DNA from 2 places in the Streptococcus sanguinis genome. Region 1 is predicted to be linked to the other one. Evidence: predicted binding sites of a transcription regulator. Region 1 holds the regulator's gene; the other holds the start of a gene.
What was found. Region 1 encodes HrcA, which represses chaperone genes, less so after heat shock. Its sites were predicted from a motif close to TTAGCACTCNNNNNNNNNGAGTGCTAA; they were not measured.

Region 1 (16,140 bases):
CTTCTGTCTTCAGAAAGAAAGGCATGGCTACAGTATTACTCAAAAAGTCAAGGAGCTGACAGAGGGACAGCTATCTATCAGCCCTGGAACCATGTACGGAACCTTGGCAAAGATGGAAAAAGATGGTCTGATTGCCTTTGTTCGTGAGGAAGAAAAGAGAAAACTCTATTCTATCACGGAGCTTGGGAAGCAGATTTTAGAGTTGGAAATCCAGCGGATTAAGCGCCTTTACCGCAATAGTAAGGAGGAAGTTTGATGGAAAAGAGAATTGTCTATAAAATCTTTACCATTGCAGACTATGACAGAGAAGCAGCTTATTTTAAAAAAATGCACATCCAGGGCTGGAAATTGAAGAAAGTAAGTTATTCTCCCTTTCTTGTTGCAGTTCGTTATACTTTTGAAGCATGTCCGCCTCAGGAAGTGGCCTATCAATTGGATTTTCGCCCCATGAAGAAGGCGGAGCAAGAATCCTATTATCAACTGTTTGAGGATTGTGGCTGGAAGCATATTACAAACTTTAATCAGTTCTCTTATTTCCGCAAACCGGTTTCTCAGATTGATGCAGACAGCGATTTTGAAATCTATAATGACGCATGGTCTAAGCTAGAAATGGTCAAGCGTTTACTTGTATGGCGGTTTTTACCAGCCATCATGGTTTTGTGTGTCACTACCTATCTCATTCTAGATATTTCCCAGAAAAGTTTGAAAGCAAGTCTATTATTCAAATCAATCTTAGCAATAGACTGTGTCATATTGCTCATCCTGTTCTGCCAACTGGTCCATATTGCCTTGCGTTTTTGGAAAATGAGGCAGGAACTGAAAGACTGATTGCAGTTTTGTTAAATACTGTTGTGAAAGCGAGGAAAACAATGAAAAAGACCATTATTGAAGTGCAAGGCTTGAAAAAGAAATTCAAGGAACAAGAAGCCTTGGCAGGAATCGATTTTTCCATCCGAGAGGGAGAGATTTTTGGCTTCCTAGGACCGTCTGGATCTGGTAAAACGACGACTATCAATATTTTGACTGGTCAGTTGTCTGCAGATTCTGGAACAGCTCATGTGCTGTCTGCTCCGGTTGAGGATTTAAAGGCAGAAGTCCTGGAGCAGATTGGTATTGTCAGCGATAGCAGTGGTTTTTATGAAAAGATGTCACTTTATAAAAATCTCAAGGCTTATGCTATGCTCTTTGGTGTTAATATGACAGAAGTCGATGAACTTCTCCGAAAAGTGGGACTTTATGATAGTCGCAACAAGGTGGCTGAAAAACTATCTACGGGTATGAAACAGCGCATGCTACTGGTCCGTGCCTTGATTAACCGACCTAAACTGCTCTTCTTGGATGAGCCAACCAGTGGTTTGGATCCGTCAACCTCTCGCACCATTCATGAACTACTGCTGGAACTAAAAACGCAGGGGACAACTATTTTTCTGACGACCCATGACATGCAGGAAGCTACCCTCTTGTGTGATCGCTTGGCCTTGCTAAGTAAAGGAAAACTAGTCGAAGTAGGCAGTCCGCATGAGATAATCCAAAAGTATAATACAGATAAGAAGGTTCGTTTAGAATATGAAGATTTGACGACGAAGACAGTTACCTTTGATGAACTGCAAGGAGGCTTGGATTTGTCCAATGTTATCAGTATTCATTCCTGCGAACCAACTTTAGAAGATGTTTTCATCACTTTGACAGGAGGTACCTTAAATGTCTAATAAATTAAAAGGTATGATTTGGCTGAGAGGTCAAGTGACGCTAGCTAATAAAAGTATTCTGTTGCAGGTTTTCATGCCGATTTTTCTCATTTTTCTCTATAAATTTATTTTTTCTTTGAATGGAGCAGGTAAGGAAATTGGAGCGGATAAACTAGCTATTATGTTGCTTACGATCTCTCTGCCTTTCTCTCTAGCCATGTCTGTTGGGACACCTATCATCATCATCCTAGCTGAGGAAAGAGAAAAACATAATTTGCAAAGTTTGCGCTTGGCTGGTGTGACAGCGGGGCAATATATTCTCTCCGCTTTAATCTGGCCTGCGATTATTGGGATTTTTTATATCGTCATTACCCCACTTTTGGTAGGAGCCAAGCTTTCTAATCATCTGTTCAGTTATAGTTTGGTTCTCTTATTGACCATGCTGGTCTTAATTTTCTTCTTTTTAATGGTTGGTCTGTTTTGTAAAAATCAGGTCATGGCACAATCCCTTAGTGTTCCAGCCATGCTCTTGGCGGCATTTATTCCTATGTTTTCAAATATGAGCGAGGATTTATTTAAGGTACTGCGTTATAGTTTTATGGGCTTATTTACTAGCTATATGAGAGATTGGTCTCATTTCCATTTATGGAGCGGAGAATTTTTGGCTCTGCTAGTTTGGTTGCTTCTTTTTGCAGGAATTTCTTTCTATTTGATGCGCCGTTTGCAAATCTTGGACGACTAATCTAGGTCGCTAGACTGATTTTTAGCACTCTTGAAAAAAGAGTGCTAATTTTTTGAGTTTTTGTCTTGACTTTGGAGTAGAAGAGTGTATAATAGAATCATGAGTTAGCACTCGAGGTGGTTGAGTGCTAATTGACAGCAGAATCTTGATTGGAGGTGATGCCGTGGTCACGGAGCGTCAAAATGAGATTTTGAATTTGATTATTGATATCTTTACCAAGACTCACGAGCCGGTCGGCTCCAAAGCCCTGCAGGATTCTATCAATTCCAGTAGTGCCACCATCCGAAACGATATGGCAGCTTTGGAAAAGCAGGGGCTTCTGGAAAAGGCGCATACGTCCAGCGGCCGTAAGCCTAGCGTGGCTGGTTTTCAGTACTTTGTCAAGCATTCTCTGTCCTTTGATCGTCTCGCTGAGAATGAACTTTATGAGGTTATCAAAGCCTTTGACCATGAGTTTTTCAACTTGGAGGACATTCTTCAACAGGCAGCAGACCTTTTGACCAAGCTCAGTGGATGCACGGTTGTTGCACTGGATGTAGAACCCAGTCGGCAGCGTTTGACAGCTTTTGACATCGTTGTGCTCAGTCAGCACACGGCTCTGGCGGTCTTCACCTTGGATGAGTCCAATACCATTACCAGTCAGTTTATGATTCCGCGTAACTTCTTAAAAGAAGACCTGGATAGGCTTAAAGGCCTAGTAAGGGAGCGGTTCTTGGGACAGACAGTGCTGGACATCCATTACAAGATTCGGACGGAAATTCCGCAGATTATTCAGCGCTATTTCACCACGACGGACAATGTTATCCAGCTCTTTGAGCATATCTTTGGTGATATTTTCAAGGAAAATGTGATTCTGTCTGGTAAGGTTCAGCTCTTAGAATTCTCAGATCTGACGGCCTATCAGTTTTTTGATGACCCGCAGAAAGTAGCATTTGAAATTCGCGATAGTTTGGCTGAAGATCAGATGCAAAGCGTGCGCGTGGCAGACAGTAGAGAAAGCTGTTTGGCTGATTTGACACTAATTTCCAGCAAATTCCTGATTCCTTATCGAGGATTTGGAGTGCTGGCAGTTGTCGGTCCGGTCAATCTTGACTACCAACGACTGGTCAGTCAGATGAATGTTGTCAACCGCGTGCTGACCATGAAACTAACCGACTTCTATCGTTACCTTAGCAGTAATCACTACGAAGTCCATTAATTATAGTATAAATATTCCTAAAAAGGAGGTGCCTTGTGGCAAAGCATAAACAAGAAGAACATCCAGAAGATGTAGAAGTAAAAGAGGAAGCTGTAGAAGCAGCTGAGCAAGCTGAATCAGCAAGCCCTGAAAAATCAGAATTAGAACTAGCTAATGAGCGGGCAGAAGATTTTGAAAACAAATATCTCCGCGCTCATGCAGAAATGCAGAACATCCAGCGCCGAGCAAATGAAGAACGCCAGCAGCTGCAAAGATACCGCAGTCAGGACTTGGCAAAAGCTATTTTGCCTTCGATAGATAATCTGGAGCGCGCACTTGCCGTTGAAGGGCTGACAGATGATGTCAAAAAGGGGCTGGAAATGGTGCAGGAAAGTTTGATTCATGCTCTCAAAGAAGAGGGTATCGAAGAAATCCCAGCTGACGGAGCTTTTGACCATAACTATCACATGGCCATTCAAACAGTTCCAGCTGACGATGAGCACCCAGCTGACACTATCGCGCAGGTCTTCCAAAAAGGCTACAAACTTCATGACCGTATCCTTAGACCGGCTATGGTAGTAGTTTATAATTAGAAAGAGTAAGATATCATGTTTAATTTTAACGATTGGGAAGAAATTGTTGCTGAATACGTTAATACTAACGTAGGAAATGATGATTTCGTGTATGGAAATTTTATTGATTGGGACAGCTTTAGAAGAGAACACGGAGATGAAGTCTTAGAAACGTTAGGAATTGATTTTAACGCAAATAATATTTCTGAAAAGTTAGATGAAGTTGGAGTTCCATCTGATTATGAATATGAGGAAGGAAATCCAGATTTCCCAGACTCATTCCGTCATTGGAAACCATAGTATAGTAAATATAGTTAAAAATAAGAGAGGTAAAAATATGTCTAAAATTATCGGTATTGACTTAGGTACAACAAACTCAGCAGTTGCAGTTCTTGAAGGAACTGAAAGCAAAATCATTGCAAACCCAGAAGGAAATCGCACAACACCATCTGTAGTGTCATTCAAAAATGGTGAAATCATCGTTGGTGATGCGGCAAAACGTCAAGCAGTAACAAATCCAGATACAATCATTTCCATCAAATCAAAAATGGGAACATCTGAAAAAGTAGCTGCTAACGGTAAAGAATACACTCCGCAAGAAATCTCAGCTATGATTCTGCAATACTTGAAAGGCTATGCAGAAGAGTACCTTGGTGAAAAAGTAAGCAAAGCAGTTATCACAGTACCAGCTTACTTTAACGATGCGCAACGTCAAGCGACTAAAGATGCTGGTAAAATCGCTGGTCTTGAAGTAGAACGTATCGTCAACGAACCAACTGCAGCAGCCCTTGCTTACGGTCTTGACAAACAAGATAAAGAAGAAAAGATCTTGGTCTTTGACTTGGGTGGTGGTACCTTTGACGTTTCAATCCTTGAGTTGGGTGATGGCGTCTTTGATGTACTGGCAACTGCTGGTGACAACAAACTCGGTGGTGATGACTTTGACCAAAAGATTATCGACCACATGGTGGCTGAGTTCAAGAAAGAGAACGGCATCGACTTGTCAAATGATAAGATGGCGCTTCAACGTTTGAAAGATGCAGCTGAAAAGGCTAAGAAAGATCTTTCAGGTGTAACTTCTACTCAAATCAGCTTGCCGTTTATCACAGCTGGTGACGCTGGACCTCTCCACTTGGAAATGACTCTGACTCGTGCTAAATTCGACGATTTGACTCGTGACTTGGTAGAGCGCACTAAAGAACCAGTTCGCCGTGCTCTTTCTGACGCAGGTTTGAGCTTGTCAGAAATCAACGAAGTAATCTTGGTTGGTGGTTCAACTCGTATTCCTGCAGTTGTGGAAGCTGTTAAGGCTGAAACTGGTAAAGAGCCAAACAAATCAGTGAACCCTGATGAAGTAGTTGCTATGGGTGCTGCTATCCAAGGTGGTGTCATCACTGGTGATGTCAAAGACGTTGTCCTTCTTGACGTAACACCATTGTCACTTGGTATCGAAACAATGGGTGGCGTCTTCACTAAGCTGATTGACCGCAACACAACAATTCCAACTTCTAAATCACAAGTCTTCTCTACAGCAGCGGACAACCAACCAGCCGTTGATATCCATGTTCTTCAAGGTGAACGCCCAATGGCAGCAGACAACAAGACTCTTGGACGTTTCCAATTGACAGATATCCCAGCAGCTCCTCGTGGAATCCCTCAAATCGAAGTAACCTTTGACATCGATAAGAACGGTATCGTATCTGTTAAGGCTAAAGACCTTGGAACTCAAAAAGAACAACACATTGTTATCCAATCTAACAGCGGCCTGACTGACGAAGAAATCGACCGTATGATGAAGGATGCGGAAGCAAATGCTGAAGCAGATAAGAAACGTAAAGAAGAAGTTGACCTTCGTAACGAAGTTGACCAAGCTATCTTTGCGACTGAAAAGACTATTAAGGAAACAGAAGGCAAAGGCTTCGACGCAGAGCGTGACGCTACCCAAGCTGCTCTTGATGAACTTAAGAAAGCGCAAGAAGACAATAACTTGGACGACATGAAAGTGAAATTGGAAGCTCTCAACGAAAAAGCTCAAGCACTGGCAGTGAAACTCTATGAACAAGCTGCTGCGGCTCAACAAGCCCAAGCAGGAGCAGAAGGAGCTGAAAACACGGGCTCAACTAAAGCAGACGATGATGTCGTAGACGGAGAGTTTACTGAGAAATAGGCGGTGAGACAGAACTAAAATTGAAAGTTTTTAGTTCGTAGTCGAACCCCCGCGAGGATGATTAGGATTTTTGGGAGTCTGAAAGACGAACCTAAAATCCAATCAGCTACCGCGTCAAAAATTTTTCAAAAAAAATTGTTTTGAAAATTTCACGTCGTAATGATAGGAAGAAATCCAGAGGTTGCAACCCAGCCTCTGTTTTTCGGTAAACTAGAGGGTGACGCTTATGAAGAAAGTGCTCTGTTTAATTTATCCTAATTTTTCACTTTATGAAGTAGTTGGTCTGACCAGTACTTTAGCTCTATCTTTTGGTGTTGAGGTTGATTATGTTGGTACAGATAGAAATGTTATAAGATCGGAAGATGGACTTCCCTGTCAACCTACTGGAACACTGGATGAAGTAGTTATCGAAGACTATTCTTGTGTCATTTTGCCAGGGATGATAAATATTGCCCCTGCTTTGCATGATGAAAAATTGATTTCTTTCCTAAGAAGTTTGAAGCAGCAAGAGATTTTGATTGCAGCTATTTCATCAGCTCCCATTTTATTGGCGAAAGCAGGTTTATTGAAGGATAATAAATTTACTGGTGGGATTTGGCAAAACTTCTTTGACTATTTTGAATTTCTTCCACGTGAGAATTTCAAAGCTCAAGCTGTTCTACAAGATAAAAACATCATTACAGCTGTTGGCTTTGCACATCAAGCGTTTGCAAGAAAAGTGCTTCTTAGTCTAGATTTGGTAGATAATGCTGACAACTATTTTAAAGAACAGAATCAGTATTCGGAAGAGGACTTGATATTCACTTTATCCGATGAAGAGTTTGCTGAGATGAAGCATGAATTTGAAAATACCCTCTAATCAATATTTTCTAAAATTTAAAGAAAGGAACATGGGTGTTCGCAACTGAACACGGGTTCCAAAAATTCTGACTCAATATAAAAGAAAGGAACTGAACCCGACCTAAATTCTCGGAAAAAAGAGAAATCTGTCTAGGAGCATCGCTCCGTCGCCTGATTTCCTATTTTTCAGTCGAATTTTACGGTCTTGGTATCTTATATGAACAATACAGAATATTATGACCGTCTAGGTGTCTCTAAGAATGCTTCTCAGGATGAGATCAAGAGAGCCTATCGGAAATTATCTAAAAAATACCACCCCGACATTAATAAGGAAGCTGGGGCGGAGGATAAATATAAAGAAGTCCAAGAGGCTTATGAGACGCTGAGCGACGAGCAAAAGCGGGCAGCCTATGATCAATACGGTGCAGCGGGAGCTAATGGTGGCTTTGGCGGTGGTGCAGGTGGCTTCGGTGGCTTTGATGGCTCCGGTTTTGGCGGCTTCGAAGACATCTTCTCTAGCTTCTTCGGTGGAGGTGCTTCGCGTAATCCTAATGCTCCGCGCCAAGGGGACGATCTCCAGTATCGTGTAAATCTCCGCTTTGAAGAAGCCATTTTCGGAGCTGAGAAGGAAATCAAGTATAACCGTGAAGCGACCTGTCATACCTGTGCTGGGTCTGGTGCCAAGCCAGGGACTAGTCCTGTTACCTGTGGCCGCTGTCATGGCTCAGGTGTCATCAATGTTGATACCCAGACACCGCTTGGCATGATGCGTCGCCAAGTGACCTGTGATGTCTGTCATGGCCGAGGAAAAGAAATCAAAAGTCCTTGTGAAACCTGTCACGGAACGGGTCATGAAAAACAGGCTCACAGCGTTAAGGTGAAAATCCCAGCTGGTGTGGAAACTGGTCAGCAGGTCCGTCTGTCTGGTCAAGGTGAAGCAGGCTTTAATGGCGGCCCTTATGGTGATCTTTATGTTGTGGTCCAAGTTGAGCCGAGTGACAAGTTTGAGCGAGATGGCTCTACCATTTACTACAAGCTCAATCTCAACTTTGTCCAAGCAGCTCTTGGTGACAGTGTGGATATTCCAACTGTTCACGGGGATGTGGAGCTGAATATCCCAGAAGGAACACAGACTGGCAAGCGTTTCCGTCTGCGTGGCAAGGGAGCACCGAGTCTGCGTGGTGGAAGCATGGGTGACCAGTATGTTACTGTCAATGTTGTGACACCGACTGGCCTCAACGACCGTCAAAAAGCGGCCCTCAAAGAATTTGCGGAAGCTGGCAATATCTCGGTCAATCCTAAGAAAAAAGGCTTCTTCGACAAAATGAAAGATGCCTTGGAAGATTTGTAATCATATAAAAAGGAGCAGCCTAATGCTGTTCTTTTTATGTTTTCTAGAAGGACATTTGGCAAATGTAGTCAAGTAAGAGAGCAGCTCTAATCAGCCTTTTAATTAAAAGAAATTCACAATAAAAAGCGTAAAGAGATTTTCTCTATTTACTTTTACAAAAATTAATTGTTTTTTTAAGTAAAATCTATTGTAAAAATTTCCTAAAAGATATATGATAATACTATATGTATAAAACGCATCTTTTTAGCCTGCTGGGGAGTTGGTTAGGAAGATAATGGGAGATTATCTTTATACATTTTAGGAAAAAGGGGATTTATAAAGTGAAACGTTTTGAAAAAGTGCAGGAGCGAATTCAGAAATATTCGATTCGCAAATTGTCTGTTGGTGTGGGCTCAGTTGCCATTGCAGCTCTGATTTTTGGGAGCTCTTTGTCCAGTTCGACAGTTGCTGCAGATGAAGTAGGAGGCGGTGCGACTGCTCACTATACTTATGTTGAAGAGCAAGAGCTAACAGAGCAGGAAAAAGGTCTGATTAAGAAAGGTCTGCCTGAAAATCTGCAAACAGGGGAAAATTATTACCTGATTTATCGGAAGCAAGATGGGCAAACTGTCTTGCCGAGTACAGGAAATAACGGTCAGCCGCTTCTCGGCTTATTTGCGGGAACTGCTATTTTGGCTGTCTTGGTATTCTCACGTAAGAAATCTGGTAAGTTACTAGGAGTGCTTTTGCTAGGCAGCTTGGGACAAACTGCGTTACAGTCTCCTCAAGCGTTTGCGCTAGAAAATCGGGAATTGCTTTCATATAACCGTCAAGTTGCGGTTTCGTCAACAGTTTCTGAAGCAGATGTGACTATTGCAGGCTATAACTATATCGGTTACTTTACCGCTTCTGATTTGCGTACTTTGACAGAGACCAAGATAACCTCTTTGCCAGCTGGTCAAGAGGCTCAAGCGCAAGCAGAAGTGTCAGAAGCTGCAAAAGAGGATTCTGATTCTATTGATCGAGCTGCTCAGGCAGGGTTGCAGTATCAGCTGAATCCTGATGAAAGTGATTCTGGCCAGATAGGAAATCTTCCAACTCCAGATCCAACTCCAAATCCTAGTCTAGCTCCTCAGTCGTCAAATCCACCTATAGAAACGGCAAAAGGGGAAAGTTTACAAGAGCCCGCCTTGCCAGAGTACAGCGGTGCTGTGAACGGTGAGTCGCTAGTTCAAGCGGAAACTCCAGTCTATGATGCTCCAGTTGCTACAGTTAGTGACACGGCTCCGGTTGAGCCCGCCCTCCCAGAATATACAGGCGGCGTTAACGGCGAGTCGGCAGTTCAACCTGAGAAACCAGCTTATACAGAGTCGATAGGCACAGCAGAGGATACAGCCCCAGTCGAGCCAGTTTTGCCAGAATATACAGGCGGCGTTAACGGCGAATCGACAGTTCAAGCAGACAATCCAGTCTATGATGCTCCGGTAGCTACAGTTAGTGACACGGCTCCGGTTGAGCCCGCTTTGCCAGAATACACAGGTGGCGTTAATGGTGAGTCAACAGTTCAGCCAGAACAGCCTAGTCTGCATACAGACATCAAGCTAGAAACGATTGAACCTCAAGTTGTCAACAAGACAGATGATAGCAAGTATCTTGATGAGGAGACCATTGTCGATGGAACTCCAGGACAAAAAGAAATTGTAACCAGCTATGAAGTCTTGGACGGTAATCGCATATCGGAGCCGCAAACAACTGAAAGAATCTTGCATGAAGCAGTTGATACAGTGGTCACTCGGGGTAGCAAGGCTCGCATCAATAAAGAAGAATTGAGCAAGCAGCTAGCTTTAGCAGCGGCTGTGGATCCAGCAGTTTACAACAATCAATCCTATCAGCAGCTGCAAGCAATTAAGAATATGGCTGCGACGGTTTATCAAACTTCGTCAAGTCAAGATGAAGTAGATGCAGGCGTCAATCAACTCAAGCAGGCTTTAGCCGACTTATTGGCTCTTAAAACAGCGCCAACTCTGACTGTTTCAGCGGTTAAGAAGGATGAATTGCAGAAGTCAGCGCAAATTCAATACCAGCTGACGGACAGGGATCAAGCCTTTACTAGTGCTCATGTTCGTCTGAAGAAGGATGGTCAATTAATAGCAGAGCAAAACTTGGCGACCGGTCAGTTGACTGCCAGCTTCAGTGGTTTGGACTACTATTCACCTTATGATATCGAGACGACCCTGTCTTATGACTTAGGAAATGGATCTGAAAGCAAAGAGTTAGCTCGAGAGACAGTTCAGCTTGACCTTAAGAAGGTGGAACTCAAGTCCATCACTAATGTCGCCTTGATGAAGGTTGAGAATGGTCAGACAAAATTGATGCCTACTTTGGCTGAAAAACCAGCAAATCTGGACCAATATTACCTGCACTTTACATCCGACCAGTTCAAGGACACTGTCCTGCCGGTTACCTCTATCGAGGAAGTGGTCGTTGATAACCAGCCTGTCTTCAAGATCAAGGCTCAGCTACCAGACTTGCTGCAAAGAAGCACAACTGGTCTTCAAAACAGCTTTGATTTCTATCTGGAAAAAGCCAAGAAGCGTGAAGGGAATGTCTATTATGACTTCCAAGACCTTTTGGACGGCATCAAGGAAAATCCTTCTGGAACCTTTATTCTGGGTCGCAGTATCAGTGCCAATCTGATTGACAAACCAGCTAACAGCAAGTCTTACTTGCCAGGTGAATTCAAAGGTCAGCTGATTGGTGGGCAAAATGGTGAGCGCCATGCGATTTTAGACTTGGCGCATCCTCTATTTGATACGATTAATGGCGGAATGGTCAAGGATATTGACTTTAAGCGGGTTAATATGGTTTATCCAGATTCGCAAGCGGGGGATACAATTGCGACAATTGCTGCTCGCTTGAAGAATAAAGGAGTAATCGAAAACGTCAATGTCCAAGGCTACTTGGAAGGAAGAGACCATATTGCCGGTCTGGTTAACAATATAGAAGGCCAATCTCGAGTTGAAAATGTCTCCTTTAAGGGTCAGATTAAGTCCAAGGGTGGAAACTCTGTTACAGCCGGTATCGCTGGAACTAACGCCATGTCCTTGGTAAGCCGAGCTTATGTCGAAGCAGATATTTGGGTCAAGAGTGGCCAAAACGCAGGTATGCTGGTCGCTCAAAACTTCACTGACTATTCAGGTTCAGGCTGGGGGAATTGGGGCAGATTGATGCAATCAGTTGCCAAAGGTAAGTTGGAGGATGCAGGCTCAAGAAATGCGGCTGGTATCGCTGCTTCCATTTGGCCGTATGGAACTATCAATGACACAGTCAGCTATGCCACAGTAGTGAACGGTAAAGAGCTCTTTAGCTCAGATAATGAGATTACCGACGCTTGGATGGGGCAAAAACTCCAAAACCTTTTTGGTGTTCAGGGACACAGCTCTGGAACCAAGACAGGAAAAGATGCCAAGTTCCGTCGCTTGACAGAAGCTGAAGCGGAGCAAAAAGTTAAGAGCTATCGGATTACGGCTCTTGAACAAACCAGCGCAAATGAAGTAACAACTGAGAAGCTAAATGCTGCTATCCTGAGAACAAGTACTTATCAAGATAAACCAGGATACAAGGCAGAAAATGAACAGCTTTATCAGAACTTAGAGCGCTTTATGCCTTTCTACAATCAAGAGTTCTTGATTCATGAGGCCAATAAGCTGGTGGACGCTGGTAAGGCGGGCGATCTGTTGACTAAGAAAGTTCTATCAGTTCAAGCGCTGAAGGGCAACCAGTTTGTCGCTAGCGGAACAGATGCAGATAAGATCTTAGTCCATTTTGAAGACGGAAGCAAGACTATCTACAATCTTCAAAATCAAGCACGATTTGAACAGACGGCTCTGCCGGAATATCAGATTGCAGAGCTTGGTACAGTCTATACTCCAAATCACTCAACGGCAGTCAAAGAAGACTTGCTGACTCAGCTGACTGAGAGCTTGAAGAGCTTTGACCTGTACAGTGATGAGGTCTATCGTTCTGTTGGTCTGCCTAATGATAATGACAAGGTCAACAAAGTGAAGCGCCTCTTCTTGGATGAATCTCTGGCTGAGGTGAAAGCCAACTTGCAGGATATGCTTGGTAAGCTCCTGGCCAATGAATGGACAAGATTCCATGCTGACAATCCAGCAGCCAACGAAGCTCTGAAAGCTAAAATCGAAGAGAATAAGACGGCTATCATGCTCGGTCTGACCTATCTTAACCGTTATTACGATCTCAAATTTGGCGACTACAACCTCAAGGAGCTGGTGCTCTTCAAACCTGACTTCTATGGTGAAAAAGTACCATTGCTGGATCGCTTGATTAAGATTGGGCGTTCGACAGAAAATCAACTGAAAGGGGCAGACAATGTCAATATGTTTGCACGTCAGTTGAAGGCTGAGTCCAAGTCTAGTGATTTAGTGGCTTACTTGGATTACAATCGTCGCCTGCTGACTGACTTTGCGGATATGGATTCATGGTTCAAGGATGCAACCCGAGGCTTTATTCAGTTTGAAGAACGCCAGTCAGAAGTCGAGGAGATTAAGTCCGCTAAGTATCGCGTCTTTGATAACCTCAACTCTGAATATTTCAGCAATTATATCCTTCCGCTTCTAACCTTGAAGAATACGCGTTTAGCCATTCTGTCAAACTATAGCACGATGGCCTTTGTCAACAGAGACAAGCGCCGGTCATGGACTGATGAACGATTTAACGCGCGCATCAAGGAAGTAGCGACCCAGCATCGAAATCACGTAGACACTTGGTACAAACTGCTCTCAGATGATATCAAGTCCAGAATGGTCAAGCAAAATGTAACGGCTGTATGGGATGGTTTTGATGTAGAAGGACGTGGCTGGATTGATGTCAACGGAAATGATAATAAGGGCAATCCTTATGCACCATCCCGCGAGTTCTTTAACCTAGTTGGTGGCAGAGCTGGTGGCTGGTACAAGTCAAATGGCTATGGTGCCCATGCTGCTGGTTCGATCCGTGTGAACTTCGAGGCCTTTGATCTCTTGACAGAATACGGTGTGTCCGTCTTCACGCACGAACTCACCCACGTCAATGACAGAGATATTTATCTGGGCGGACATGGCAGACGACAAGGGATCGGACCAGAAGGCTATGCCCAAGGGTTGCTCCAATCGCCTGTTCCTGGTCAGCCGGGCTGGGGTGCTCTGGGTCTCAATATGGCCTTTGATCGTCCAAATAATGGTAGTCTCATTTTCAATAGCTCGCCAAGTCTCTTCAAGAACCGAGCAGACATCGACCACTATATGAAGGGCTATAATGATACTCTCATGCTGCTGGATTACCTTGAAGGTCAAGCAGTTGTGGATAAAGGAAATGCAGCAGCTGCTAAATGGTTCAAGAAGGTTGAGCCGAAGGTTGTAGATGCTCGGACTCAATATGATGTCGTGAGAGAGTTGACGGCAGAAGAGAAAGCGGCCATGTCAGTTTCATCTGTAGAGGACTTGGTTGATCAAGGCTTGCTGTCTAACCGTGCAGTTGACAATCGAACTTATAATCCTGCTGACTATGACTCTAGTTACATTTCTATCGACTTCATGACGGGTATCTATGGTGGCGGTCAAAACAATACTGGAGCGCCAGGAGCCTTGATGTTCAAGCATAATACCTTCAGAATTTGGGGTTACTATGGCTATGAAAAAGGCTTTGTAAGCTATGCTTCCAATAAACACCGCAAGACAGCCAATGAACAAGGTGTGACTGGTTTGAGCGATAACTTTATCATCAAGCAAATTTCTGAAGGCGAATTTGAAACAATGGAAGACTTCAAGAAAGCTTACTTCAGAAAAGTTGTGGATAAAGCACAAACCTCAGGTATTAAGCCAGTGACTGTCAACGGAAAAGTCTATCACACTTATGAAGAGCTGAAAGCTGGCTTTGCAGAAGCTGTTGACAAGGATTTGAAGAAATCTCGTGTCGATGAACGCGCAACCAAGGACTTCAAGTATGCTGTCTTTACGCAATTACTCAAGAACACCAACAGCTTTATGGATGAAAACTCCATTTGGGGCTCCTAAGAAATAGTGTCAGATTTGTAGTTAGTGTAACTGCAAATAATGACCTTCAGCAATATGCAATCAATAACCCATTTGAATTTGCTCTGTTTGTGTCGTCACTGACAGTCTGATTCAGATGGGTTGTTTTGTTGTATAATGGCAAGTCGGAACAGAAAGAATCCCCGATTCTTAAACGATATTTTTCAGAAAAATCTGTCCCCAGACAGTTCCTGTTTTTAGGTCTTGCTGGGGGCTTTTTTTCCTGCTAAAATAAACACATGACACGTTATAAAGCTATTATATCCTATGATGGTTATGGCTTTGCTGGCTTTCAGCGACAGCCCCATGCCAGAAGTGTTCAGGAAGAGATTGAAAAGACCCTGACCCGTATCAATAAAGGCCAGCCTGTGGTGATTCATGGAGCGGGCCGGACCGACAGCGGTGTCCATGCTCTGGGCCAGGTGCTGCATTTTGATTTACCAGAAGAGCGGGATGAAGAGAAATTGCGTTTCGCCTTGGATACCCAGACGCCGGAAGATATTGATTTTATCAGTGTGGAGCAGGTGTCGGACGATTTTCATTCTCGCTACAATAAGCACAGCAAAACCTATGAATTTTTGGTGGACATCGGCCGGCCTAAAAATCCTATGATGCGCCATTATGCCACGCATTATCCATATCCTTTGGAGCTGGGTCTGATAGAAGAAGCGATTGCTCAGCTGGAGGGGACGCATGATTTTACAGGCTTTACAGCTTCTGGGACCAGTGTGGAAGACAAGGTTCGGACCATCACCGAGGCTAAGGTTCGCTATGATGCAGAGCGGAATTTTCTAGTCTTTACTTTTTTGGGCAATGGTTTTCTCTACAAGCAAATCCGCAATATGGTCGGTACCTTGCTCAAGATTGGCAACAAGCGCATGCCGGTGGAGCAAGTTCAGAGGATTTTAGCGGAGAAAGATCGCCATCTGGCAGGACCAACAGCTGGTCCAAACGGCCTCTATCTAAAGGAGATTCGTTATGAAGAATAAGTTGATTTTAGCCCTTTCGGGCAATGATATTTTCAGCGGCGGCGGACTGCACGCTGATTTGGCTACCTATACAGTCAACGGTTTGCATGGTTTCGTAGCTGTGACTTGCCTGACGGCGATGACTACCAAGGGATTTGAGGTCATTCCAATTGAGGAAGAGATTTTTTCCCAGCAGTTAGCTAGTCTCAAGGATGTTCCTTTTTCTGCTATTAAGATAGGACTTTTACCCAATCTGGAAATAGCAGAGCAGGCATTGGCTTTTGTCAAGCAGCATGCGGATATACCAGTAGTTCTGGATCCTGTTCTGGTCTGCAAGGAAAATCATGACTTGGAAGTCAGTGCACTTAGAGAAGAAATCATCAAGTTTTTCCCTTATGTCAGCATCATCACGCCAAATCTGGCAGAAGCTCAGCTATTGACCCAAAAAGAAATCAAAACTCTGGAGGATATGCGGGCTGTAGCCAAGGAGCTCTATGATTTGGGAGCTAAGCATGTGGTGATTAAGGGCGGCAATCGCTTAAGCAAGGAGCGAGCGGTGGATGT
Region 2 (16,140 bases), 620 kb from region 1:
TTCCTTAATCACATAATGCTCTTTAATCAAGTTGCTGAAAGAAGCAATCCCGTTAGCATCGCTAGTTGCTTTTTGAACAACAGTCACACCATCTTCATCGTACAATGTGAATTCAGCACCTGCCAAAGGTTTACCAGCTTCATCTTTCTTAGTCACCTGTACACCATAGATATCCCCATGTGCATAGCCGTTTGCACGTTGGTAGCGGACAGCAACCGAAGATTTTTGCTCTTCAATATTATCTGCTCGCAAGATAGCATCATTCGGGAAGACTGTTCCGTCAGCCGGAATTGTTGGGAAATTAACACGGTAGCGGACATAGAAGCCTTCATTAGCACCGATATGTCCCATGTTAATGGTAAAGGAGCGCTTGTCAGCCGCAAGATTAATCGTGTAGTTTCCTGTCACATCCTCGCGCTGCTGGCTTAGTCGGTAAGAGTTATCAGCTGGGTCAACAACCCATGAACCTTTAAGGATTTGGAAGCTGTTAAGATCTATTTCTCCGGTATTAAAGCCCAGAGTATCTGAAATAACAACATTATCCAGTTCTTGATTTTGTTGGTTGATATTCAGGCTGTAAGTAATGCTCTTGATATTATCCGCATTATTCCAGCCGTATTTTATGAAAGTATAAGGAGTTGCTTGGCCAGGAAGACCTTTGTAGTCAATTTTCCCATACTCAATGATCTTCTTGCCAACGATAAGTTTCAGAGGGATTGAGCCTTTATCTCGAACCACATTATGGTCAACACGAGCTAAAAGGTGAACTTTTCCTTCAATATGAGAGCGAGTCAGGACATAGTCTGTATAAGTCAGTGTAAGCTGCTTAGAGCTTGCATCAACCACAGCTGTCGCTACGAGATTACCGTCATCATCTTTGACTTCAAAATCAGCTCCCTCCAAGGCAAACTCAACAGGAAGGCCAATGGTAGTAGTATCTCCTGGCTGAACCTTGCCGTAATTGAAGGCAAAGTTTGCATCAATTTGAAATTTTTCCCAAGGGGAAAGGCTGTCAGTCAGTTCTTCACCCTTCTGATTGTAGACATTGATTGATGTGATAACATCATCTACCGTGTTAGCTCTGGCAGATTGACTGCTAGAAAACAGGCTAAAGAGGAGCACAAAGGCTACTGAGAAAAAGCGCGCAATAGTATGAGATATTTTTTTCATAAATAATCCCTCCTTTTTTCCTTTTTTCCTTTTTACTGAACATGTAAAAAACATTAAGATTTCTTTACATTTCCAATTTACTACATATATTAGACTAGCATACGATTGACCATAAGTCAACTATTTACCTTTACCAGTTCAGCTTTTGTCGACAATGTGTAAACCAGTTTATTTCTCCAAAAACCTTGTCATATAAGAATTGAAAACCGTTTCCTCCGTCATCTTCTTGTATTTCTTTGAAACAAAAATGTAATATTTGGATGCATAATAAATGAACAAATATGAATTATATGACCACAAATATTCATATAAATAAATTTGTTTTTAAAAACAAGCATAATTATTAAGGCTTGCTACATAACTAGTCACAATAAAAAAACTGAACAAATCTGCTCAGTTTTTTGTTTTGTAAATATAAGATAAAGATTATATCTAATTTATAGAAATATATAATCCCGTTATTTTCTACATCATACCGCCCATCATGCCTGGATCCATAGCTGGAGCTGGGCTAGCTGGTTCTGGTTGATTAGCTACTACTGCTTCGGTTGTCAAGATAAGACTGGCAACAGAAGCGGCATTTTGCAAGGCTGAACGAGTCACCTTAACTGGGTCAATGATTCCAGCCTCAATCATGTTAACCCATTCGCCAGTCGCAGCATTAAAGCCTGTACCAACTTCAGAGTTTTTCAGACGGTCAATGACGATTGAACCTTCAAAACCTGCATTCAGAGCGATTTGACGGACAGGCTCTTCCAAGGCGCGGAGAACAATGTTGCGACCAGTTGCTTCATCCCCTGCCAACTCAAGACCTGCAACAGCGTCCAGTACGTTGATATAGGCAGTACCCCCACCTGAGACGATTCCTTCTTCTACCGCTGCACGGGTTGCGTTAAGGGCATCTTCAATGCGGAGTTTCATTTCTTTGAGTTCTGTTTCGGTTGCAGCTCCGACCTTAATCACAGCTACACCACCGGACAATTTAGCCAGACGTTCTTGCAGTTTTTCACGGTCAAACTCAGAAGTGCTGCTTTCAATCTGTGACTTAATGACTGCCACACGGTTAGCAATGGCTTCTGGATTGCCAGAACCTTCCACAATCACAGTGCTGTCCTTATCAACAGTGACTTTGGAAGCTTGTCCAAGCGCTTCAATCGTAGCGTCCTTGAGCTCTAAACCAAGGTCATCTGTAATCACTGTACCGCCCGTCAAGATAGCGATATCTTCCAACATAGCCTTGCGACGATCACCAAAGCCTGGTGCCTTGACAGCTACAACATTAAAGGTTCCGCGAATCTTGTTAAGAACCAGCGTTGGCAGAGCTTCACCATCTACATCATCTGCGACAATCAAAAGCGGACGATTGGTCTTCAAGATATTTTCCAATAATGGCAGAATCTCTTGAATGTTAGAAATTTTCTTGTCAGTAATCAAGATGTAAGGATTGTCCAGTTCGGCTACCATTTTTTCATTGTCGGTTACCATATATTGAGACAAGTAGCCGCGGTCAAACTGCATCCCCTCAACTACATCCAGCTCAGTTTCCATTCCTTTGGACTCTTCAATGGTAATAACGCCATCATTGCCAACTTTTTCCATAGCTTCAGAGATGTACTCGCCGACTTTCTCGCTGCGAGAAGAAACGGCAGCAACCTGAGCAATAGCTTCCTTGTTGGAAACTGGTACTGAGTTAGATTTCAGGGCTTCAACAGCTGTCGCAACGGCTGCTTCAATCCCGCGGCGGATACCAATTGGATTAGCACCAGCTGTAACATTTTTAATCCCTTCACGGACAATAGCCTGCGTCAAAACAGTTGCTGTTGTTGTTCCGTCACCAGCGATATCGTTGGTTTTTGAAGCAACTTCTGACACTAGCTTAGCGCCCATATTTTCAAAATGGTCTTCCAGTTCGATTTCCTTGGCAATGGTTACACCGTCATTGGTGATAAGGGGTGAGCCAAAGGATTTTTCCAAAACGACATTGCGGCCTTTAGGACCCAAAGTCACCTTGACAGTATTTGCTAAGATGTCAACTCCACGAACCATACTGCTTCTTGCATCTGCTGAAAATTTAATATCTTTTGCCATTTTATTATTCCTCTCTTCTAATCTTACTCGACAACTGCTAGAATATTGGCTTCACTGACTAAGAGATAAGTTTCATCTCCGTCCTTGACTTCCACGCCTGCGTGATTTTCTACGAGAACCTTGTCCCCTTCCTTGACACTCAGGGCTACCAGCTCACCGTTCAAAGTACGAATACCTTGACCGACTGCTACAACTTCAGCTGTCTTAGTCGCTGCTTGGCCGTTGCCCGCAATGACAAATCCGCCAACTTTCTGCTCTTTTTCTTCTACTTTCAAGACCACACGGTCTCCTAATGGTTTTAACATAGTTTTCCTCCAAAGATTGAATTTTTAGCACTCTAAACTATCGAGTGCTAATCTATAGTTATTATTTTATCACTTGGTCAGAAATAGTCAAGAAAAAAATCGGCTAGATGAAAGAAAAATTTTATTTTTTTCTTCACTTGGTCCTAAACTCAAAAAAACAAGTCCGAGCTAAAATCCTCTCAGACTTGTCTTTAGGGGGAATGTCTATCTTGCAAGTTTTAGTTTTGCTTCAAAATCATCAATCACTTTTTGCAGATTTAGGCGTCCTCTATAGATACCATAGCCAAATACGAGCATGGATAAGATCCCTAGTAGAGCTAGGACGATTCCTGCAATCAGCGCTAGGAGATTGGTCTCATGAAAGAGATAAATCAGAACAAGACCGATGCTGGCAATGGCAAAGAAGAGACTGAACCAGCGTCCTAGATTTTCAATCATATGCTTCTGGTAGTGAATTTCTGTTTCATAGCCTCGAATCAATTCTTGTTCTGTCATGATTTTCTCCGTTCTTTCTTTTACTCTGCTCAAAAAAAATTGTATTAGACTAGCAGCAAATCGGACTTACTGCCAGCCTAAAATTAAGCGAGAATTAGTATTTCAGTTGAGGGTCAAAGATGCCAAGCGCTACACCAATCAAAGCAATGACAACCAAGAGGAGCATAACGAGGTTTGGTGATACTTTTTTCTTGGCCATCAGCCACCAGCAAAGAGTGATAAAGCCAGCTGTTAAGAGACCTGGATAAACACCGTCAATTTTTTCTTGCAGCTTCAGGAAGGCTTCGCCATCAGCATTTTTCAGCTCTAATGAAGTCGTTACAGATACCCAAGTTGCAGCAACTGCCCCGATAACCATACCACCAATGACACTGATTGCCTTACGAAGGGCCTGTCCTTTAGGTCCTACAAGGAATTCTACCGCCTTGTCCCCTAATTCATAGCCTTTGAAGTAGGCAAAGCGCATACCGCCATAGATGAGAACATTCCAAACAAGGATGTAGAAGAGAGCCCCGATAGGATTTCCACCTTTTGAGAGGCCAAGGGCAATCCCCAGCAGAACCGGAATCAAAGTTCCAACCACCAAAGAGTCACCGATACCTGCGATAGGGCCCATAAGACCGGCACGCATACCATTGATAGTTTCTCCATCAACAGCGTCACCATTGGCACGCGCTTCTTCCAAACCAGCTGTAATCCCCACTACCAAAGCTCCGAGCTGAGGTTCCGTGTTGAAGAAAGCCGTATAGGTCTGCATAGCTTCTTTCTGCTCTGCCTTGTCTTTGTAGAGTTCTTCCACGATTGGCAGCATAGAGGTCAAGTAGCCGAAAGTCTGCATGTGCTCTTGAGAGAAGCAAGTCAAATGACCATAGTACCAATGGTGGAATGATTTCGCTAAAGTCTTTTTAGTTATTTTCTTTCTTTCAGCCATCTTAGATATCCTCCTCATCGTCATCAAAGTCAGCCCCACCAGCTGGCGCGGTCACACGAGCTGATTTGATTACTTCCAATTCATAGTAAATTACTGCAAAAATCAATGAAACAACTGCACTGGCAACCAAATTAAGACCAAGTGACTTAGCCAAGGTGAAGCCCACAAAGAATGGGATAAAGTCAGCAGCCTTGGTAACGATTTGTTTCAAAAGAATGGCAATACCAACACATGGGAGAAGAGCTCCAACTGTAAAGAGTGATTTCATGATGAAGCCATCCATTGGCAGGTGGGTCTTCATCAGTTCAACCATATTCGGACCAAACTTCGTGATAATCATAGTTGGAAGGAAAGAGAAGACAAAGTGGGAAATCCAAGGATAGACCCAGTCAACAGCGTAAAGCTTTTTGAATTCGCCTTTTTCAACAGCTTTCCAGCCAATGTGCTGCCAAAGCAAGTTTGTAGTGGCTGTTCCATAGAAGAGAACTGTACCGATAGTACCAACTGCTGCTCCGATTGGTGCAGCTGCTGCAGCGATAGCAGATTCAGACGTGATTCCTTTAGAGTGAACAAACAAGATTGCGAGAGGAATCCCAATGTAAGAGATCGCCCGCACGTCAGCGGAAACTGTTCCACCTGGTGTTACCAGAGCGATATAGAGGACCTGAAGGGCTACCCCAACCATAATACCTGTTTTTAAATCTCCAAGAATCAACCCGCTAATCAAACCTCCGACCAGAGGACGTCCCAGAGTGTAGTTACCAATACTAGAACCACCCATACCAGGCATAGAAGCTAAACTAGCAAATAGACCCAGCAAAGCGGCTTGCAGCCAAGAAATTGTCATAATAGACTCTCCTTTTCATTATTGTAATTAAAAACCAAATTTAGACTTGAAATCGCTCCAGTAACCGATGGAAACATCTGGTAAGAGCTGGAATTTGACTTTGTAGCCAGCTTTTTCGATTGCCTCAATCGCTTCTGCTTCTTCTTGTGTGATGGACTGGTTGTTGCCCAGCTTAACAGCTCCCGGACGGTCATTAGCAGGACCGACGATGATTTCCTTAACATCCCCAGGTACAAATCCTTGGTCCACTAGGATTTCCTTCATATCCACAGGATTTTTCGTAATGAGGAAATAGCGACTGTCTGACTCGGTGACCTTGCCTGATTTTTCCTTGAAGGCTTCCTTGGTCCAAACAAAAGTCTTCTTGTCAGAAGCTCCCTTGTAGGCCTGAATCAAAACCTTGTTTCCTGCTGCTGCATTATTAACTGCAATCAAGCCATCACATGGGTATTCCTTAGCCCAGCGAGTGACTGTTTGACCGTGGATCATGCGGTCGTCAATCCGTACAAATGATACTGTCATCTTTAAAATCTCCTTTTATCTTTTAGAATGTATGGCGGAAGTACTAAATGTCGTCTTCATCTTCGTCAGCTGCATCGCTTACGACTTCAAATTCCTGCAGAGCAGCTGTGGCCTCGGAAAGGATAGCCTGAGCCAGTTCTTTTCCGTCTAAGATGTCTTTCATAACTAAGCCAGTCAGTCCCATGGTCAAGTTTAAGCCACCCAAGATAACTGCTGAGTCGAGCTTACCCATGTCAGCTAAGACGCTAGCTGCTGTCGTCAGAGGACTGCCTCCTACAATATCAGCCAGAACTAAGACACTGTCATCAGCGCTTAAGCCAGCCAAGGCCTGAGTAAAATCAACTGCAAAATCATCAACTGACTTGCCTTCCTGAAGACCGACCGCAATCACCTGATCTGTCTTGTCTCCGGCAAACATCTTCAAGGAACTCTGCACGCCTGCAGCCAGTCCCCCATGGCTGACCAGTACAAGGTATTTCATCTTTCCTGCCTCCTTTATCCTTCGACTTCTTAGCCCAGCCAGGCTTTAAATGACAAAGGATTTATTGATGATTTTATTGTACAAGGTTTGAAACCGATTTCATATTGTCAAATGTCATTTTGCAAAGATGACATTTGTTAGGAAAAATATGACATTTGTCATATTGGTCTAGGCAGCTGTACTTTTTTCTGACTTAATTGGCAATAAAAAAGAAAGCAGGTTATTTTCCGCTTTCAATTTCTCTTTGAATGCTCGGCAAGGCACTATCAATCTCTTGATTCTGCATAGCATTTTGAATCAGATAGTCCATCCGGTCCATCGTATGACGGTCCACTTCCAGACTGATGTCAATGATGGAGCGATTCATCATGTGGTCTAGCCTCTCAGAAGTCAAGGAATCCAAGCCAAAATCATCGGCCTGTAAGATTTCTCTAGCCTGTTGACTTTTCACCACAGATGGTAAAACTGAGGTCCCCTGCGATTTTTCAAACAAAACCTGCTGGCTTTCTTTATCCTGTGACAGCAAGAGCATAAATTCCCAAGCCAGCTTCTCTTGCTTGGTATTGGAAGACATGGCAAAGAGCGAGGTCTTAACCTGTGTTCCCATCACCTGGCTATTGGCTGTCGGCATCGGGATACAGGTCCAAGAAAAGCTTGAATACTTGGCGACATGGTAAGGGTAAGGCTTGTAGGTCCGATACTGAGCCAGACTCATAGGATAGAAGGCCACCCGCCCCTCATCAAAGTCATTAGAAGTCACCTTATAGTGCTGGCTGAGCATATCTAGCTTGCTCATAAAGGCCAAGGCTTGGTGCATCTCTGCGCTGTCTACATTGATACCGGATTTATCGATAAGATGGCCGCCGTAAGCTACCAGAGCCTGCTGCCACGTGTAATCTGTTATACCGTATTGATCCACTATACCATCGCCATTGGTATCCTTGGTTACTTTCTTGCAAATCTCATAGAAATCCTCTAAAGTCCAACCTGACTCAGGAATGCTAATTCCTTCTTTTTCAAGCAGGTCTTTATTGACACACATCATAATGGGATTGCTCTCAACTGGAAGAGCATAGCTGACTCCCTGATATTGCCCGGCTTCATAAGCCACCGGATAAAAGGCCCTTCGTTCATCATCTGTTAGGAGGGTATCCAAGGATTTGAGGGCGCCAGTCGAAGCCAACATGCTAAAGTCGTTTTCCGGTACCATAAAGAGATCCGGCTGCTCGCCTTTCAAGACTTGCTCTGCCAGCCAGTCAGCGTAATCATCCTTGGGAATACCGCTTTCATAGACGACCTTGACATGAGGATGCGTCTTTTCAAATTTTTTAATCAGGCTGTCCAAGACCTTGTTTTCGCGGCTGTTAGGCACACCCCAGCTAGAGCCAGCATAGACACCAATACGCAGGACTTTTTCCTGAGCTGAAGCCCAAAAGACAAAAGCCAAAGCAACAGATATGATCAGGACAACCAGCAGGGTCAAATGTCTCAGTCTCCACTTCATTTGTCGCTTTCCTTACTAAAATCTCTCTGGGTGACTCCAGTCTGCACAGCCCAGATAGCCAGCTGGGTTCGGTCGCGCAAGTTGAGCTTGGCTAAGATACCTGACAGGTAATTTCGGACTGTCCCTTCTGATAGAAAGAGCTTGGCAGCAATTTCTTTATTCGAAATCCCGAAGCCAATCTGCTGGATAATCTTCCACTCCGTCCGGCTCATGTCCTCTATATTTTCCTCCGTCACCGTGATAGCAAAGTTGGACTGGGCCATCTGTGAAAAGATTTTGAAGACCTTGGTGGCAATATTGGGATTGATCATAGCTCCGCCTCGATAGACAGTCTGAATGGCTTCGTGAAGCTCTTCTGTCGAAACCCCTTTGAGAATATAACCAGACGCACCGTATTTGAGAGCGGAGAAGATAAATTCATCGTCATCAAAGGTCGTCAGAATGATAATCTTAACATCTGGATACTGCTCTTTGACAGCCTTGGTACAGAGAACACCGTCCATGACTGGCATGCGAATATCCATCAAAATCACATCTGGGCGCACCCGATGAAGCTTTTCCAGCACTTCCTTGCCGTCTCCAACTGTCCCGACAACCTCAATATCAGCGTGGGCTGACAGGATGATTTGCAGAGACTCGCGAATCAAGGCCTGATCGTCTGCTATTAAAACCTTAATCATGTCTTCCTCCTATTTTTGGGATTTCGATATGCGTGTAGAAACCGTCCCGATTTTCAAATCGGACGCTTCCGCCAATAATCATTAGGCGCTCCTGCATCTGCTTGAGGCCATAGCCATAGTGGAGTTCATCAAAACCAACACCATCATCCTGAATGGTCATTACATAGGACTCTTCCTCCAGTAACTCAATCCAGATAGTCTTGGCATGCCCATGGCGGACAGAGTTGGTAATAGACTCTTGAATCACCCGAAAGACAATGTCTTCCTTGGCAATATCCAAGTCAATATTATCCCATTCGTAGCGGAGATGAATCTCCAAGTTGGAGATGGCTTCATACTCACGGATAATCTTAATCAGAGCTTCCTTCAAAGTGTTATTTTCCAGAGCTCCCGGTCGCATCTTATTGAGCGATCCTCGGACATCACGGATACCATCTCGAACGACGACTGAAACATTATTGAGCTGCTCCTTAGCCCGATTGGTATCAATATCAACCAAGACCTTGACCGCATCAATACCCGCCGAAATTCCCGTCAGGGCATGGCCCAATGTATCGTGAATCTCTCTGGCAATCCGCTTTCGCTCTCGATCTTCTGCTATTTTCTCAGACAAGGCCAGATAAGAATTCAACTCGCGATTGGCCTGAGAAGCCATGCGCAGCTCTTCCTCAATCCGATGACGCTCCGTAATGGCTGACAAGATGTAGAAGAGCAAGGAAATCATAAAGACGACGATATTGAGGGAATAGAGGAAGTTCTTACCAAAAAGCAGTAACAGCCGGACGGACTCTGGGTAAAAACGAATATAAGTATCCAGCGAAGGCAACTTGATAAAGAGCGACATGAGGTCATAGTTGGATAAGAGCAGCATGCCAAAGCTCAAAATAATGAAAGAAAACCAGTACTTCTTGTCCTTGGAAGAATTGAACTCCTTAGAGCCATAGAAAATATCCGCAAACACCAAGAGAATCAAGCCATTGTAGGACGAATGCAGGACGGAAAAGATGACCAGCATGAGCAGGATTTCAATAATAGTCGCCTTGTCATAGACGGACAGCTGATTGGGGTGGCGCTCGCGATAGTACATGACCAAAAGCAAACTGCCATAGAGGCTAATTGATACCCAGAAAATCAAGCTGGGAGAGCCCGGAATAGCATCCAAACGCTCCAAAAGCGAATGACTGAAGCCCTTAGCTGCTACATAGTTGGTCGCAAAGAGATAGATGGACGCATTATAGACAATGGCAACCAGATTGATGACCATCAAGGCTATTTTGCTGTAAAATATACTTTTTTGAGGTCTCATTATTGCCACCCTGTAACTGTGTATTGACTGATATTATCTCTGTTGACTAAGTGAACGGGGATCAGGTATTGGCTGTCGTAGGATTTGCCCTCCTGCATCAGCTCAATTACCTGTGCCACCTTGCGTCCCATCTGAATGGGCGATTGGGCCACGGTCCCCTCTATGTCGCTAGTCGTAGCCAGAAAGTTTTTGATATCTGGCGAACCATCCACGCCATAGATTGAGATTTTCTTATCAAGACCTTGATTTTTAATAGCAGCCAAGGCCCCGATGGCTGCTCGATCATTGAGCGCCATAACTACATTAAAGTCTAAACCTTCATCCAGAGCCCTTTTGACCTGTGGCATGGTTTCCTCAGTCTGGCCTAGTGTTTCTTTCTGGGAAATAATCTTGTAGCTAGGCTGTTTTTCAATCGTATCAATAAATCCCTGAATCCGGTCCATGGCAGAGACGGCATTGCGGTGCTCTAGAAGGAGAATATTGGCAGAAGGAAGACGCTTCATCATGTCCTGGGCAATCAGGACGCCTGCTTGGTAGTTATCAGACACAATGGTCGTATCCACTTTTACATCCTGACTGATAGGCGCATCCACTACGATAATTTTAATCCCAGCTTTCTTGGCCTTTTGAAGAGAGGAAATAATACTTGGACTATTGCTTTTCACCGGATTGATGACAATGACATCAACCTTTTCTCGGACAAAAAAGTCAATCTGCTGGCTCTGCTTGCCCTCATCCAGCTCAGGATCCCGAACGTAGAGCCTGCTGCCCTGCTGGTTGGTTTTCTTCTCCAGCTCCGCATTTAAGGTCTTGTAAAAGTCATTGTTCATGGTCATGTAAGTCACCCCAATCTTGACCTGCTTCTCATCTGGCAAAACGCCCTTGAAATAAACAAAAAGCAAACTCAAGATAAGCAGAATGAAAAGCGGCCAGAGAGCCTTTTTCTGATAATGCTGTATCCGTTTTTTGACCTTAGCTGATACCATTTTTCACCCCCTATGCCGTAAGCGCCTTTATGAAACATATAGGATTATTATATTACAAAGCCGCCAAAAAGCAAAATCTTTCTAGAAATGGCTATAATAAAAGAGGCGAGACAGAATCTAAAAAATCCATGATTTTTGATTCTTGGTCCCACCTCGGTAATCATCATTAAACTTTTAAAAGCTTGAGAGAAAGAGACTTTCAGTCAAACAGAGCTTGCGTCCTACAAAACTGAATGATGATTTTTTAGAGCAAGGTCATTTCCCACTCTTTGCTTCTTGCTTAAAAGGGAAGTTCCTCTTCTTCCAACACCAAATCTGCTAAATCAGCTCCGCTATTATTTTCACGCAGAGCGCGCTGGGCCCGACTTTCCAGGAGCTGGAAGCTATGACAGAGCACTTCTGTCACATAATGAGTCGCCCCCTCCTTCTCATAGCGACGAGTCCGTAGCTCACCATCCAGAGAAATCAAGCTGCCCTTACTTGCATAGCTGGCTAAAGTCTCAGCTAGACGACCCCAGACAACGACATTTACAAAATCCGCCTCACGCTCACCGCTCTGAGATTTATAACGGCGATTAACCGCGACCGTTGCGCGGGCCACAGATTTTTCATTCGCAGTCTTGTGCAGTTCAGGTGTAGCCGTCAGCCGGCCGATTACAATTACTTTATTATACATTTTATATCCTCCTAACTTATCATTCGTAAAAGGAGGCAAAAAGTGAAAAAAATGTGGTATAGTATAGATAAAAAGGAAAGTTGCAGCTTCTGCCCCTTTTCTACTAGATTTGTACGACGGAGGCTCCGATGACCATTAAACATTCGCCTGTGAAAAATATTCTTTTTATCTTAATCTCTCTGTGGTTCGGAGGTTTTTCTGTCTGGGCTGCCGTAGACTACCTGACCGGCTCCAACCCCTACAAAGATACTAGTTTCTTTGTCCTTAGTCTGCTGGTTGCTGCTTTCTTCTTACTGCTCCTTATCTTTGCTATTCGCAGGCTAACCATTCATGCGACTATCCTCTCCTTTGACCACGAATATGTAACCTACCATTATAGCGGACTCTTATCAGCTGCCACCTACTGCATTCCTATGCAGCAGATTAGTCATGCTCGCTACAGCCGAGATAGTGAAGAATCCGAGATTAGTCTTTGGATGGAGGACGGCTTCCATGACTTTGCAGCCTTTAACCATCCCCGTCATAAGATTTATGCCTATCCTGATAGCCAACTCATCGGTATTGTTTTCAAGAGAAAACGTCTCAAATTATTGGAAGACCACGGCCTAAACAGCCTTATCTACCAATACAAATACAACAGTCCAAGCCAAATCCCCACAGTCACTCCTCAGTCAACAACCGACTCGCAAAATAATAGCGACAGCGTCTTCTTTTGAGACAATGTGGGCACGAGCCATAAGTTTCTAACAAAAAAGCTCAGAAATTCTGAGCTTTTTAGAATGTTGAATCCTCTCCCTTATCCCTGCCAATGCTTGGCCGGATCAAAGGAAGTTCCAACTAGTTCACTATCGGCTAATTCAATGATGCCGCGTTTTTGAGGCGCATTAGGCAGCTGAAGTTCTCGTGGGCTGCACATCATACCAAAACTCTTTTCTCCTCGAAGTTCTCCCGGAAATATCAAATTCCCTTTAGGCATCATAGCACCTGGCAGAGCCACAATCGTTTTGAGGCCGACTTTGGCATTAGGAGCACCGGCCACGATTTGAACGGTCTTATCAGCAGCTACCTGCACTTGGCAGATATTCAGGTGGTCACTATCTGGATGAGCTACCATATCAACGATTTCTCCAACCACAAATTTTGGCTGGCTGTCATTGGCCAAGTCCGCTGGGAATCCCTCCTTGCTCAGTTCCTGATTGAGAATGGCCACTTGCTCATCTGTCAAAAAGACCTGTCCTCGCTCTGCAATTTCAAAAAGGTCTGACTGCTCAAAAATATTCCAAGCTACTGTCTGGCCATTATCTTCGCGGTAAACACGCGCTACCCGTCCTTTGCGCTCAGCCTCCAGTTTAGCTCCTTGATTGTCCGCAACAATAACCATCAGCACATCACCGACATATTCTTTATTATAGGTAAAAATCATTTTACGCTCCCTTTTTCTCTTATACTCGCTAAAAATTCATTGATTTGACTCTTAGTCTTGCGGTCACGATTGACCAGACGGCCAATCTCCTGTCCCTTTTCCAGCACTACTAAGCTGGGAATCCCGTATACGTCCCACTCTTTGGCCAAATCCAGATAATCATCACGGTCCACTTGGATAAAGCGATAGTCAGGATTTTCCGCTTCTATCTCTGGCAGGAAAGGTTTGATAAATCGGCAATCTCCGCACCAGTCAGCCGTGAAAAAGAAGACAGTCTTCTCCCCATCATTGACATAAGAAGCCACTTCCTCTGTATTTACAGGAAAAATCATGCTTCTTCCTCGTAACTTAGCTGACCATTTTCATAGACAAAAGCAAAATGACGGTCGTCCTCTAAAACCAGACCGCCAACCAAGCGGTCATCCGTGGACTCGTAGAGCTTGACATAGAGACAGGAAATACTACCCTGACTGGAAAAGAAATCTCGCACAAGCTCGACGATTTCCTCCCGATTACGCAGTCTTTTCTGTTCCTGTACGACTTTGGCTGCCCCAAAAGCCAGAGCTCCGGCCCCCAAAAGGGCGGTTGTGGTTAAAATGATTTTTTTAGCTTTCATGTAGAATATTTTAACACAAAAGAGCAGAGGCGACAAACAATATTCCAGATTTTCCTTGCATAAGCTGCATTCTTGGGCAGGCAGTCCTGTCGATTCAGGCAAGCTATAAGATTTCCCTACTCATTTACCGCAAAAAGTGATAAAATAGGGGACAGAAAGAAGGTAAGTTTATGACAACATTATTTTCAAAAATCAAGGAAATAACAGAGCTTTCTGCTATTTCAGGTCACGAGGCACCTGTTCGCAGCTACCTGCGGAAAAAAATCACTCCCCATGTCGATGAGATTGTCACCGACGGTCTGGGCGGTATCTTTGGGGTACGCCATGCAGAAGCTGAAAATGCTCCCCGTGTGTTGGTAGCGGCCCACATGGATGAGGTTGGCTTTATGGTCAGCGAAATTAAGCCGGACGGGACCTTCCGCGTGGTGGAAATCGGCGGCTGGAACCCCCTGGTCGTTAGCAGCCAACGCTTCAAACTTTTTACCCGTGAAGGTCGGGAAATTCCCCTTATCTCAGGCTCTGTCCCTCCTCATCTAACGCGCGGATCTGGCGGACCAGTTATGCCACAGATTGCAGATATTGTCTTTGACGGTGGCTTTGCAGATAAGGCAGAAGCTGAAAGCTACGGCATCCGTCCAGGAGACACGATCGTGCCAGACAGCTCTGCTATTCTCACAGCTAACGGAAAAAATATCATCTCCAAAGCCTGGGATAACCGCTACGGCGTCCTTATGGTCAGCGAATTGGCTCAAGCCTTTTCTGGTCAACCACTAGACAGCCAACTCTATGTCGGTGCTAATGTTCAAGAAGAGGTTGGCTTGCGTGGTGCCCATGCCTCTACGACAAAATTTGCCCCTGAGGTCTTCCTGGCTGTAGATTGCTCACCAGCGGGTGATATTTATGGCGGTCAAGGAGCCATCGGTGATGGAACGCTGATTCGCTTCTTTGATCCTGGTCATCTCATGCTGCCAGCTATGAAAGACTTCCTCTTGACAACTGCTGAGGAAGCAGGCATCAAGTATCAATATTACTGCGGTAAGGGCGGAACGGATGCTGGTGCTGCCCATCTCCAAAGCGGTGGCGTGCCATCTACTACCATTGGTGTCTGTGCCCGCTACATTCATTCCCACCAAACTCTCTATGCCATGGACGATTTCCTGCAAGCCCAAGCCTTCCTGCAAGCTCTGGTCAAAAAGCTGGATCGCTCAACGGTGGATACGATTACCAACTATTAATTGAAAAGGCAGCCCGTTCTTCATTCGGGCTGCTATCTCTTTTGTCTAATACTTTCTCTTTCAACTTTCCAATTTGAAGAAAATTTTGTTATAATGCTTAGCAGAGGTGAAAATATACATGAAAAAAATTGCTTTTGATTCTGAGAAATACTTAAACCTGCAGCGCGACCATATCTTGGAGCGCATTAATCAATTTGAGGGCAAACTTTACATGGAATTCGGCGGTAAAATGCTGGAAGATTTCCATGCTGCCCGTGTCCTGCCAGGCTACGAGCCGGACAATAAAATCAGACTGCTTAAAGAGCTCAAGGACCAAGTAGAGATTGTCATTGCCATCAATGCCAACAACATTGAGCACTCTAAGGCGCGCGGGGATTTGGGTATTTCCTATGACCAGGAAGTGCTGCGACTAATTGATACCTTTAACGAGCTGGATATTTATGTAGGTTCAGTGGTTATCACCCAATATTCCGGTCAGCCGGCAGCTGACCTCTTCCGCAGCCAGCTGGAAAAGAATGGCATCGCCTCCTACATCCACTACCCGATCAAGGGCTACCCGACCGATATGGACCATATCATCTCGCCTGAAGGTATGGGGAAAAACGACTACATCAAAACCAGCCGTAATCTAGTCGTTGTTACCGCACCTGGTCCTGGTTCTGGTAAATTAGCTACTTGCCTATCCAATATGTACCACGACCAAATCAATGGCATCAAATCAGGCTACGCCAAGTTTGAAACCTTCCCAGTTTGGAATCTGCCCCTGCACCATCCTGTCAATTTAGCTTATGAGGCAGCGACAGCAGACCTGGACGATGTCAACATGATTGACCCTTTCCACTTGCAAACCTACGGAAAAACCACAGTCAACTACA

Region 2: a site for HrcA is predicted at 3,588-3,614, ahead of groES (co-chaperone GroES). Genes of this name have one in related genera too.

Annotation. Positions count from the first base shown of each region.
Region 1 covers NZ_CP054570.1:147,257-163,396, forward strand. The annotation lists gene FOC72_RS00730 (PadR family transcriptional regulator) at 1-256, shown strand, start outside; gene FOC72_RS00735 (DUF2812 domain-containing protein) at 256-828, shown strand; gene FOC72_RS00740 (ABC transporter ATP-binding protein) at 870-1,709, shown strand; gene FOC72_RS00745 (ABC transporter permease) at 1,702-2,430, shown strand; gene hrcA (heat-inducible transcriptional repressor HrcA) at 2,594-3,628, shown strand; gene grpE (nucleotide exchange factor GrpE) at 3,664-4,200, shown strand; gene FOC72_RS00760 (hypothetical protein) at 4,216-4,479, shown strand; gene dnaK (molecular chaperone DnaK) at 4,517-6,346, shown strand; gene FOC72_RS00770 (DJ-1/PfpI family protein) at 6,573-7,205, shown strand; gene dnaJ (molecular chaperone DnaJ) at 7,404-8,537, shown strand; gene FOC72_RS00780 (SIALI-17 repeat-containing surface protein) at 8,858-14,590, shown strand; gene truA (tRNA pseudouridine(38-40) synthase TruA) at 14,848-15,597, shown strand; gene FOC72_RS00790 (bifunctional hydroxymethylpyrimidine kinase/phosphomethylpyrimidine kinase) at 15,587-16,140, shown strand, end outside.
Region 2 covers NZ_CP054570.1:1,883,410-1,899,549, forward strand. The annotation lists gene FOC72_RS08980 (Cna B-type domain-containing protein) at 1-1,170, opposite strand, end outside; gene groL (chaperonin GroEL) at 1,636-3,258, opposite strand; gene groES (co-chaperone GroES) at 3,282-3,563, opposite strand; gene FOC72_RS08995 (hypothetical protein) at 3,768-4,058, opposite strand; gene FOC72_RS09000 (PTS system mannose/fructose/sorbose family transporter subunit IID) at 4,153-5,007, opposite strand; gene FOC72_RS09005 (PTS mannose/fructose/sorbose/N-acetylgalactosamine transporter subunit IIC) at 4,991-5,836, opposite strand; gene FOC72_RS09010 (PTS sugar transporter subunit IIB) at 5,864-6,358, opposite strand; gene FOC72_RS09015 (PTS sugar transporter subunit IIA) at 6,402-6,839, opposite strand; gene FOC72_RS09020 (ABC transporter substrate-binding protein) at 7,060-8,343, opposite strand; gene FOC72_RS09025 (response regulator transcription factor) at 8,340-9,023, opposite strand; gene FOC72_RS09030 (sensor histidine kinase) at 9,016-10,329, opposite strand; gene FOC72_RS09035 (substrate-binding domain-containing protein) at 10,329-11,315, opposite strand; gene FOC72_RS09040 (single-stranded DNA-binding protein) at 11,596-11,991, opposite strand; gene FOC72_RS09045 (hypothetical protein) at 12,120-12,707, shown strand; gene ytpR (YtpR family tRNA-binding protein) at 12,788-13,414, opposite strand; gene FOC72_RS09055 (thioredoxin family protein) at 13,411-13,746, opposite strand; gene FOC72_RS09060 (DUF4651 domain-containing protein) at 13,743-14,030, opposite strand; gene pepA (glutamyl aminopeptidase) at 14,201-15,265, shown strand; gene FOC72_RS09070 (DUF1846 domain-containing protein) at 15,384-16,140, shown strand, end outside.